2 linked regions of the Desulfopila inferna genome follow. The protein of the gene in region 1 interacts with the protein of each later gene in a pairwise test. Links are inferred from orthologs where the notes say so. Each region holds a gene or a part of one and is shown on either strand. Other genes may lie near its edges.

The links. The genes of interacting proteins can lie anywhere in the genome.
Region 2: the proteins of serC (region 1) and selB interact in binary tests that used the Escherichia coli proteins (3 or more experiments, as listed by UniProt). The link is inferred for Desulfopila inferna from one-to-one orthologs.

Annotation. Positions count from the first base shown.
Region 1 is NZ_JAFFQE010000001.1:287,560-293,268, reverse strand. The notes cover bases 1,301-4,072. They hold serC (3-phosphoserine/phosphohydroxythreonine transaminase), read left to right. Parts: upstream 1,301-2,029; coding sequence 2,030-3,115; downstream 3,116-4,072. Other genes in these bases: rlmN (dual-specificity RNA methyltransferase RlmN), read left to right, coding at 3,998-4,072; JWG88_RS01150 (radical SAM protein), read left to right, coding at 3,131-3,997; JWG88_RS01160 (tRNA (cytidine(34)-2'-O)-methyltransferase), read left to right, coding at 1,497-1,970. In the rest of the region: tRNA (adenosine(37)-N6)-dimethylallyltransferase MiaA, read right to left, coding at 1-761; JWG88_RS01165 (ComEA family DNA-binding protein), read right to left, coding at 854-1,294; more of rlmN, read left to right, coding at 4,073-5,056; JWG88_RS01140 (acetyl-CoA carboxylase biotin carboxylase subunit), read left to right, coding at 5,470-5,709. UniProt on the Escherichia coli protein: Catalyzes the reversible conversion of 3-phosphohydroxypyruvate to phosphoserine and of 3-hydroxy-2-oxo-4-phosphonooxybutanoate to phosphohydroxythreonine. Is involved in both pyridoxine and serine biosynthesis.
Region 2 is NZ_JAFFQE010000001.1:715,524-720,668, reverse strand. The notes cover bases 1,254-4,144. They hold selB (selenocysteine-specific translation elongation factor), read left to right. Parts: upstream 1,254-1,677; coding sequence 1,678-3,612; downstream 3,613-4,144. Other genes in these bases: tilS (tRNA lysidine(34) synthetase TilS), read right to left, coding at 3,643-4,144; JWG88_RS03070 (MBL fold metallo-hydrolase), read left to right, coding at 1,254-1,669. Also shown: JWG88_RS03075 (Mrp/NBP35 family ATP-binding protein), read left to right, coding at 1-842; more of JWG88_RS03070, read left to right, coding at 1,040-1,253; more of tilS, read right to left, coding at 4,145-5,082. UniProt on the Escherichia coli protein: Translation factor necessary for the incorporation of selenocysteine into proteins. It probably replaces EF-Tu for the insertion of selenocysteine directed by the UGA codon. SelB binds GTP and GDP.

The DNA of each region.
Region 1 (5,709 bases):
ATCGGGGTGCCATCGAGTAAATGTTCGGCCATATGGCGGTAGCCAATAGACTGCATGGACTTGAGATCACGATGATAGTGAGCCAGCAGCTTGAGTACCTCTTCTCGCAGTCCCTGCCGCAGCATCAAAGAGGTCCGCTCATTTATCCTGCGATAAAGAAGCTCACGTTCACAGGTTAGGCCAAGTCGGATAATGTGTTCGAATCTTATCTTACCTTTTTCCCGGGCATGCCCCGCTATATGATCACTCCAACTCTTTCCGGTTCCATGGTAAATCTCCAGAGCCCGAATGAGTCTGTGAGTATCGTTTTTATGGATTTTTTGTGCAGTAATTCGGTCTTTTGACAGAAGCTCTTCATGTAATTTCGAGCTCCCTTCCGTCTCCAGTCTTCTGTGCAGTTCCTCACGTAATTCCGGAAAACTTGCACCACTCTTAAATAAACCTTCGATTAATGCACGAAGATATAACCCGGTGCCCCCGGTTACCACTGGAATTTTTTTTCTTTGATGAATCCCGACAATTGCTTCAAGGGCATCTCTCACGTAATCACTGGCGTCATAGTGTTCATCAGGATTGACAACATCGATAAGATGATGCGTGGTATGTTCCCTTTCCTGTGGGGAAACCTTTGCAGTACCAATGTCCATGTGACGGTATATCTGCATGGAATCGAGGCTGACTATCTCGCAGCCGAACCTGTCGGCAATTTCAAGAGAGAGGGCCGTCTTGCCTATTGCCGTTGGTCCGACCAGCACAATCACAGGGGCTTTTATTGGAAATTTACTCGAAGTCATTAGCGGCAATTTTTTTTATTTATCATAATTCTCCTCTCTGTCCAGGTACTAAACCCTATTTACTCAAAAGTTAAATATTTCTTTAAAAACTCGGCTTTCTTGGCTCCTATTCCTCGTATCACCACAAGTTCTTCCGCTCTGTTGAATTTTCCAAATTCTGATCTTTTTTCAAGCATGTCTGCTGCGGTTTTGGGACCGACGCCCGGAATGGTAAGAAGCAGGTCATAGCCGGCATCGTTAAAAGGTATCGGTTGAAAAAATATAGGCCGCAGATTAATAGGCAAGGCTGTATTGTCGTCTATCTCTTTATTGTCTGCGGAGGTCAGTAGTAGTTGTGACTCTTTCCAGGTCAGAAAAGAAGTTTCCCCCTGGCTTTGAAAAAAATCCTCACCCCCTCCGCCTCTGAAGAACATGATGGCACCGATACATACTGCAAGCAGAGCGAGGATGTGAATCTTGCATAGATTTGTATCGTCATTTTTTGAGCGGCAATTTGTCATGGCAGTGCATTATTCCGTAAACTGCGGTTGATAAAGTTTTTAAGTTGAAAAAGATGTCCAAAATTGTACCATAAATACAATTAATTACCTATTCCTCCCAGCAATACCCGAGAATTCGATACCTTTTCTATTGTCTTATATCTGTTTGACCGGTATAAAATTCTACTTTTTATCACAGTTATGAATAAAGTGCACCCCTACTATGCCTGCAATACCTTCATTTAATATTGTTCTGGTTGAACCCGAGATTCCACCTAATACCGGGTCAATTGCCAGATTATGCGGCGCTACGGATTGCGTCCTCCATCTTGTCCATCCACTTGGTTTTTCAACGGACGATAAGCACCTCAAACGTGCCGGTCTGGATTATTGGAAGCATGTACAAATAGTCCATTGGCCGAATCTGGAGAAGTTCCTCGAAGAGCAGGATGAACGAAATCTCTATTTTTTTACGACTAAAACGAGTAAATCATACACTTCAGCGACATTCAAAGCTGGTGATTTCTTGATCTTTGGAAAAGAAACCAAGGGATTACCGCAAGAAATTCTTCAACTCTATCAGGAAAGAAGCTATACATTACCAATGGCAAACCCCAATATCAGAAGCCTCAATCTTGCGATGACCGTAGGTATCGTTGTCTATGAAGCTATTCGTCAGCAAGTCAGGGGAATCTGAAAAACTACAATAGATCGCTGTCCTATATATTAAAGAACACATACAAGGAGAACCAGCCAATGGGTGAGAGAATTTATAACTTCAGTCCGGGACCTGCCACACTCCCTCTTGAAGTTCTGCAGCAGGCACGTGAAGATATCATTAATTTTGATAATTCCGGCATCGGCATCTGTGAAATCAGCCACCGATCCAAGGAGTTCATGCGGGTTGCCGCCGAGGCAGAAGAACTTATGCGTGAATTACTTGGAATTCCAGGAAATTATAAAGTCCTTTTTCTCCAGGGAGGAGCATCAAGCCAATTTTTTATGGTGCCGATGAACCTTCTCGGCGGCGGTAAAAAAGCAACGTATCTCAACACCGGCACCTGGAGCAAGAAATCGATAAAAGAGGCACAGCTTTTCGGCAATATCGAGGTAGCCTTTTCAAGTGAGAACGAGAAATTCAACAGGGTCCCCACAGACGATGAGTACGCCGTTTCCGCTGACTCCGAGTATCTCTATTTTGTTTCCAACAATACCATCTTCGGCACCCAGTTCGATCCCATTCCCCAGTCTGAGAAGATGCTGGTCAGCGATATGTCCTCCGATATCCTTTCCCGCAATTTCGATGTCAGCAAATTCGGTCTTATATTTGCCGGGGCACAAAAAAATATGGGACCGTCAGGAGCGACAACAGTCATTATCAGGGATGATTTGCTTGACCGTGTTCCTGAAAACACTCCGACAATGCTGAAGTACAAAACTCATGCCGATAAGGACTCGATGTTCAACACCCCCCCTACTTTCTCGATATACATTATTCGAAACGTTCTGAAATGGCTCAAGAATAATGGTGGAATCGCAGCTATTGAGAAGAAAAACAAAGAAAAAGCCATGCTTATCTACGATGTAATCGATGCAGGTGATTACTATCGCGGCCATGCTCTGAAAGATTCCCGCTCAATGATGAACATCGCCTTTAATCTACCGACAGCGGAACTGGAAGCCGCCTTCATACAAGAGGCTGCCGCAAAAGGTTTGAACGGGCTCAAGGGACATCGCTCCATTGGTGGCTGCCGGGCCTCAATTTACAATGCCTTCCCACATGAAGGCGTCGTTGCACTCAGCCGCTTTATGCTGGAATTCCAGAAGAATAATCCCGCCTAAGCGCTAATATAAACTATGCAGTATGAAGGCAATATCATCCGGCCTCCCAGTGAAGCAAATTCGATCATTCTTCAGGTGACGGCCGGATGTTCCTATAATAAATGCACGTTTTGCGGAGCCTACAAAGATAAGCCTTTCAGAATTCGTCATGAATCCATTGATGCCGACATTGAGTTTGCAGCGCAGTATTGCCGGCGCCAAAAGAGAGTATTCCTCGCCGATGGTGACGCCCTTATTCTACCGTTTGCGCAATTGCTGCACATCTTTATTAAAATCCGGCATGAGCTTCCATGGGTCAACAGAATCTCACTCTATGCCAATGCCCGTGCGATTCGATCAAAAACCAAAGAAGAATTGCTGCACCTTAAATCCCTGGGTCTGGATAGGGTATATCTTGGTCTGGAAAGCGGAGACGACAGGATTCTCAGCAGTATCAGAAAAGGGGAAACCTCACGCTCGATGATAGCGGCGGCAGACAGGATAACAGAGTGCGCCCTTTTTCTCTCGGTCACCCTGCTTTTAGGCATTGCCGGCAGGGAACTTTCTGCGGTACATGCCGAAAATACAGGCAAGGTACTCACTCGAATGGCACCAGGACAGATTGCAGCCCTCACCGTAATGCCTATTCCAGGCACAAAATTGTTTATCGATATTCAGGAAGAGCGCTTCTTTTTGCCGGATTCACATTCTCTCTTGCGGGAACTTCAAAAAGTCATACAGTTCATATCTCTGGATCGTGTCCAGTTTTATGCCAATCACGCTTCTAATTACCTGCAGTTATCCGGACGGTTGCAAAAGGATAAGGAAAGAATGCTTTCCCTGATCGATGCTGCTCTTTCAGGCTCCATTCAGCTTATAGCCGAGGAGCACCGCGCTTTATAGATGGAAATGAAAAAAACAGATCTTAAGAATCTCGATCAAAAAGGCCTTGTAGAATATGTCGAAAGCCTCAATCAGCCTGCTTTCAGAGGTCGCCAGCTCATGGCCTGGCTATACAAACCAGGTATTCATGAATTCGCACAAATGACCGATCTCGCCAAAGTATTCAGGGAAATCCTCGGCGATTATGCCCTTATTTCCACCTTTGCTGATCCTCTTGTAGAACGATCCGGTGACGGCTGCGTAAAATTCGGCTTTCGCCTGGATGACGGCTATATGATCGAAGCAGTATTGATTCCCGAAGTTGATCGCAATACGCTTTGTGTTTCGTCACAGGTTGGCTGCGCCATGCAATGCTCTTTTTGCCTTACCGGAACAATGGGGTTTATCCGTAATCTTCAGCCTGCCGAGATTGTCAACCAGGTTTGTGCAGTACGGGATTTCCTTCTCGATGAACCGGAAGAGCAGCGTATAGGACCACAGGAAGTAACTAATATCGTTTTTATGGGTATGGGCGAACCGCTCAACAACCTTGAGAATCTTTTAACCTCTATTTCCATTCTCACTGAACAGAAAGGCCTTGATTTTACTGGTCGCCGCATAACCGTGTCGACCTGCGGCATAATTCCCAAAATGCGGCTGCTTGGCGAAAACTCATCCGTTAATCTGGCAGTTTCACTGCACGCCGTCGACGACGCAACCAGAGATATGCTTATGCCCATTAATAAAAAGTATCCTCTGGATCAGCTTCTTGAGGCCTGCAGAACCTACCCTATGCCTAAACGCCGCCGCATAATGTTCGAGTACACTCTGCTCAGGGATATTAATGACAGCGACAGGGATGCCCGTAAGCTGGCACATCAACTGCAGTCCATCCCCTGTAAGATCAACCTGCTTGCCTATAATGAATCGGAAGATCTCCCTTACAAAGCTCCAACATTCGAGAGAATGCTGGCATTTCAGGAAATTCTAAGGAAAAACAACTATTCCGTTTTTATACGGACCAGCAGAGGAGCTGATATCTCAGCTGCCTGTGGCCAGCTTGCCGGAAAACACAACTAATCCTTGGTTCCTTCCCGTCTTCACTCTACCTTGCCCTGCAAGGTGGTTCCCGTTCCGGATATTACCCTTCCTGCCGAATCTTTTTTCCCCCTGTTGGCCTGTTTTCATATCATCATCAAAATATTCCCTTAAGACCAAAGATTCTGATAAATTTGATTGATACACTTGATTAATACAATTTAATTATTAAATATTGAGAAACGACTTCTCCGTTTTCCATAATACCTTAAAAATTACCTAACCCAGCTGAACTGGACTCTTTACAGTACTTCCTTGAAGGGTATAAGTCCCTTGGCTGTTGAGGCGGATTCGAGTTCTGATATGTTTTTCGTTTTCTTGATATGTGGCAGTTTTTAGGGGTAAGGCACTAAAGTTTATCAGAGAACAGGAACTGATTTTAGAGAGGAAATATTTTGAAAAAAAAGATTCTTGTAGCCAATCGTGGAGAAATTGCCATCAGGTTAATACGGGCCATTCAGGAACTAGGCTGTCTGGCAGTAGCCGTTTTTGAAACACCTGATGAAATGTCCAGGCATATTCGCATAGCCGATGAAGCCATTCTGCTCGGAGATGGCCCCAGAAAGGATTATCTCGACATTGATAAGATTATTCGGGCTGCCAAAATGTCAGGCGCTGCAGCCATACATCCCGGC
Region 2 (5,145 bases), 430 kb from region 1 along the record:
TTACCCGATCTCTGGGCAAAATTAAAAACAAAATTCTGGTTATGAGCGGAAAGGGTGGTGTCGGTAAATCAACGGTTTCCGTCAATCTTGCCTTAGGTCTTGCTAAAAAAGGGCATAAGGTCGGTCTTATGGATGTTGATCTGCATGGTCCCGATGTGGTAAGAATGCTGGATCTTAAAGGTGTGGTTCAACCACCGGAAAAGAAGGATGATCTTATTCCGCCGCTCGTCTATAACGAGAATCTCAAGGTTGTCTCGCTTGAATATATGATGCAGGACAGGGATGAAGCGATTATCTGGAGAGGTCCCCTGAAAATTCAGGCAATCAGGCAGTTTGTCTCCGACATGGACTGGGGAGAGCTTGACTATCTTATAATCGATGCTCCTCCGGGAACAGGCGACGAGCCGCTGTCGGTGGCCCAGACCATCCCTAATGTCAAGGCAGTGGTAGTGACCACCCCGCAGAAGGTTGCGCTGGCCGATGTACGAAAATCCATAAGCTTCTGTAAAACTGTTAAAATTGATATTGTCGGAGTTGTGGAAAATATGTCCGGCTTTGTCTGCCCCAACTGCAATGAGAAAGTGGATATTTTCAAAAGCGGTGGTGGAGAAGAGATGGCCAGGGAGTTCGACCTGCCTTTTCTCGGTAGAATACCGATGGATCCCCGCGTCGTAGTTGCAGGAGATGATGGTAAGCCATATCTCTCCTCCGATGAAAAAAGTCCTGCGACCGAGGCCTTCATGGCAGTTGTCACTGCAATTGAGACCAGAAATCCACCTGTGGCGCCGCCTGTTACCTTAAAGATGAGTAATTCGGGCTGCGGCTGCGGCTGCAAAGGCTAATGGATTCGTAAATTCACGATCTAAAGTTGTTGTAGATCTTAAGCGACGACTTCTGATACTGCGCCTGGCATATTGAACTTTCGAAATCGGAGTTTAGGTCCGTACGGGTGCTTATTCGCAGAGTGCATCAAAAAGAGAACCGGCTTTCATGCCGGTTCAAATTTTCAGTTACAGATAAACATCACTATTGAGGCGATATGATATTAGAGCAACTCTTGGTTGGCAGTATGGGTGTCTGCTGCTATTTAATCGGGTGTGAAGAGACCAAAAAAGGAGCGATCGTTGATCCCGGCGGAGATGAAAGACGCATCCTGGCTGAAGTTGAAAAGCTGGGGCTGCAAATAGAATATATCATTGCCACTCATGGTCATCCCGATCATGTCTGCGGCAACAGGATTATCATGGAGGCAACCGGTGGCATCATCGTCATGCATGAGGCGGATGCTGATTATTTTGAAAAGCCCGAGACCCAGAACTACTTCAGCATGCTCGGCCTGGAACCCTCCCCGCCGGCTCAAAAAAGGGTTAAAGACGGAGACTTGATTGAAGTGGGCAACGTAAAGCTCCGTGTCATCCATACACCAGGTCACACCCCGGGCGGCATATGTCTCTATAGTGCTCCAAACCTCTTTACCGGCGACACCCTTTTTGTCGGCGGGGTTGGTCGTACCGATTTCCCCGGTGGATCCTATGACGGCTTAATGGAGTCCTTGAAAAACAAGGTCCTGACCTTGCCGGAAGAGACCATAATCTGGCCGGGTCATGGCTATGGCGGATCACAGTCCACCATCGGCGAAGAAAAACGCAGCAATCCCTTCTTGCGGTAATTTCAAAGATGCGCGAAATAGTATTAGGAACGGCCGGCCATGTTGATCACGGTAAAACCAGTTTCGTCAAGGCCCTCACCAACATAGATACCGACAGGCTCAAAGAAGAGAAAAAAAGAGGCATAACCATCGAACTCGGTTTTGCCCATCTTGATCTTCCCTGCGGCCACCGTCTTGGCATCGTCGATGTTCCGGGCCATGAGAAGTTTGTTAAAAATATGGTTGCCGGGGTTACCGGCATGGATATTCTCGCCTTCATCATTGCCGCCGATGAAGGAATAATGCCGCAGACCCGCGAACATTTCGAAATCTGCAGTCTCCTTGGTGTTTCACAGGGAATCGTCATCATAACCAAAAAGGATATGGTCGAGGAAGAGTGGCTGGAGATGGTTGAAGAAGAGGTCCGTGAATTCTGCCAGGGCAGTTTTCTGGAGGAGGCACCTATTGTTCACGTCTCTTCCATCACCGGCGAGGGGATCGATAAGGTTAAGAATCTTCTTGACGACATTGTCTCCAAACATCATTTTGAAGACGCCTTTGGGCCCTTCAGGCTACCGGTGGATCGGGTCTTTGCCATGAAAGGGTTCGGTGCGGTGATAACCGGTACTTCTATTTCCGGCAGAGTCGCTCTGGGTGAGGAACTGCGGATTTATCCCTCCGGGAAAACCGCCAAGGTAAGAGGAATACAGCTGCATTCCCAAACGGTGGATGTAGTCGAAGCAGGTCATCGCACCGCCATCAATCTGCAGGGCATAGAGACCTTGGAAATATCCAGAGGGATGGTTGCGGCAACGCCCGGCGCCCTGCAGCCTAATTTTATGCTGGACTGCTCACTTACCTATCTCTCCTCCAACAACAAGCCCCTCAAGCATAGGGCAAGGGTACGGGTGCATCTCGGCACAGCTGAGGTGATGGGCAGGGTGTCATTATTGGATTGTGACGAATTGCGGCCTGGGGAGGAGGCGGGAGTTCAGTTGCTCCTGGAAGAACCGGTTGCGGTCTGGCCCCACGACAGGTATGTCATTCGCAGTTACTCTCCCGTTATCACAATCGGCGGCGGAGAAGTCCTTGGCAATGTTTCACTGCGGAAGCGGAAAAGGCTGACGGAAAAAGACCGCAAGAGGAATAGTGAAGTTATTCAGATACTGAAAGAAGGTTCACCCGAAGATCATATCCTTCTCTTTCTGGAAGAGAGCGGCACCAAGGGTCTTGTCCTGGATGAATTGGCCATACGGCTTGGCGTTTTCGGTAAACAGTTGAAGAAAATACTCAATGAACCGCTGTCCTCGAAAAAGATTGTCGTGGTCGATTCTTCGGCTCAGCGTTATCTGGCCCTAAGTGTTGCCGAACGCGTCAGCGATTCGATAGTGGATATTCTTACAGTGTTTCATAAGAACAACCCGATCCAGGAAGGATTATCAAAAGAAGGCTTGCGCAGTGAAACAGGACGCCGTCTCGATCAGAAGGTTTTTTCATACTGTTTGAATGAACTGATCCGGAGCGGAACCATTGTTCAGGAGGAATCGCTGATCAGGCTGGCAACACATGAGGTAGCCCTTAAGGCCGATGAAGAAAAGCTGCAGCGCGATCTGCTAAAGTGGTACAGGGATAAAGGACTGGCCCCGGCCACTATCAAGGAAACCTCCGAACAGTTCAGCGATTATCCCGCCCCCTTGCTGAAAGAAGTCATGGGTCTCCTTCTCCGCGAGGAAAAGCTGGTCAAGGTCAGTGAATCTCTTTATTACGAAAAAGAGGCTATGGAGGAGCTGAAGGACAAGGTCGTTGCCTTTATGGAGAAAGAGGGAGAGATAGATGCCCCGCGATTTAAGGAAATGTCCGGTTTGACTCGAAAGTTTTCCATTCCGATCCTGGAATATTTCGATCGAATCAAACTGACCTATCGTATCGAGGATAAACGTATTCTTCGTAAGAAAGCTTCCTGAAGGCAGGATTAGAATACTTTATTCAGGAAATCATGGCCCTGCAGTTGAGGAATCATCCATTTTCTCTTCAAGAGGGCGCCAGGTAATTTTTAAAAACCTGGTGGTAATGCTGTCGATTGCAAATTTATCGTCAATCTGCAGGCCGACAACGGCAACTACCCTATCTTCAGAGGCCAACACGGGGAACTTGAATCTCTGCTGCCGTGGTATTTTCAGATCGGCAAGAAATCTGGAAATTTTCTTTCTGCCATTCATGCCTGGCGGAGTGAACCTCTCCCCCTGTTCGGCTGGCCGCAGAGTAAGCGGAAAATCAACCTTACCCCCATCGACCAGCAGTTCTCCCGTCGTTAAATGCGGCGGAGGATCTTGCAGCGCCTCCAGTTTTAACCTTCTGTTCAGTACCTCTATCCCATACTCAGCCGGTGCTGTAATCCGCAGGTGAGGGATGGATGCGGGTTTGATTTGTCCCCTGAATTTCTTGCCGTGTTCCTGCTGCTGAAAGGTCAGCCGGCCTCTGCTTTTATAGACACGCAGCCCCTGCGGCAGGTGCAGTTCTGCACCGTTTCTCCCGGATTCAGCTAAATGGATCAGTTTTTCAATATGGTGAAATTGCGGCCTCGAGCCGAATTTCCAGCACACCTTTTCGATGATCCGCCTCCTGATGGCCGTATGTTTTTGCAGAAAAGTACCGGTATCAAGAGAAGCAGACCTGCAGGCGTTTTTTGCACAACTGAAGCGTGTGCATTCCGCCAATTCGGTTATTGTCATACTTTCGAGAAGATCGTCATCTTCCTTGAGTATTGCCGCTGTCTGTAAAAGCGTTGAGCGGATGGCCGGATTGAACTGTTTTTTTATCCTTGGGAGAAGATCCAGACGCAGCCGGTTGCGGAGGAATGATTTGTCGGTGTTGGAGCTGTCAGTACAATAAGGAATTCCGCTGGAATTGAGATATTCCAGCAGCTCATTTTTGGAAATTTGCAGCAGCGGTCTGATTATGGTTTCGTTTTTGGGACGCATCCCGGACAATCCTTTGAGCCCGGTGCCACGAAATAATCTGAGCAGAACTTCTTCGGCCTGATCATCGGCGGTATGAGCAACAGCGATCACCTGGGCGTTATGCCGGCGACGGCACTGCTGCAGAGCTTCGTATCTCAGAACACGCGCACTTTCTTCAAGCGAGGAGGCGGTTCTTCGCTTGTGCCCTTTGACATCCACGGAAACTATTTCATGCGGGATCCCCAAGCGCTCTGCAATATTTTGGACGAGCTCTACCTCTTTGCCGATCTCCTGCGGCGGTCGCAGGCCATGGTCGACATAGACGGCAATAGCTTTTATGCCCAGATCACATTCACAAAAAAGGGAGAGCAGGGCAGTTGAATCAGGTCCGGCGGAGCAGCCGACGATAACCGTATCATTCTCCCGCACCAGGTTTTGGCCGGTAAGTATGGTTTTTAATTGAGTAGAATCCACTTTTCCATTATAGAGAGACTAACCTTCTGTTTTTTGCCTTACTTTATAGGGCAAGTGAAGAAG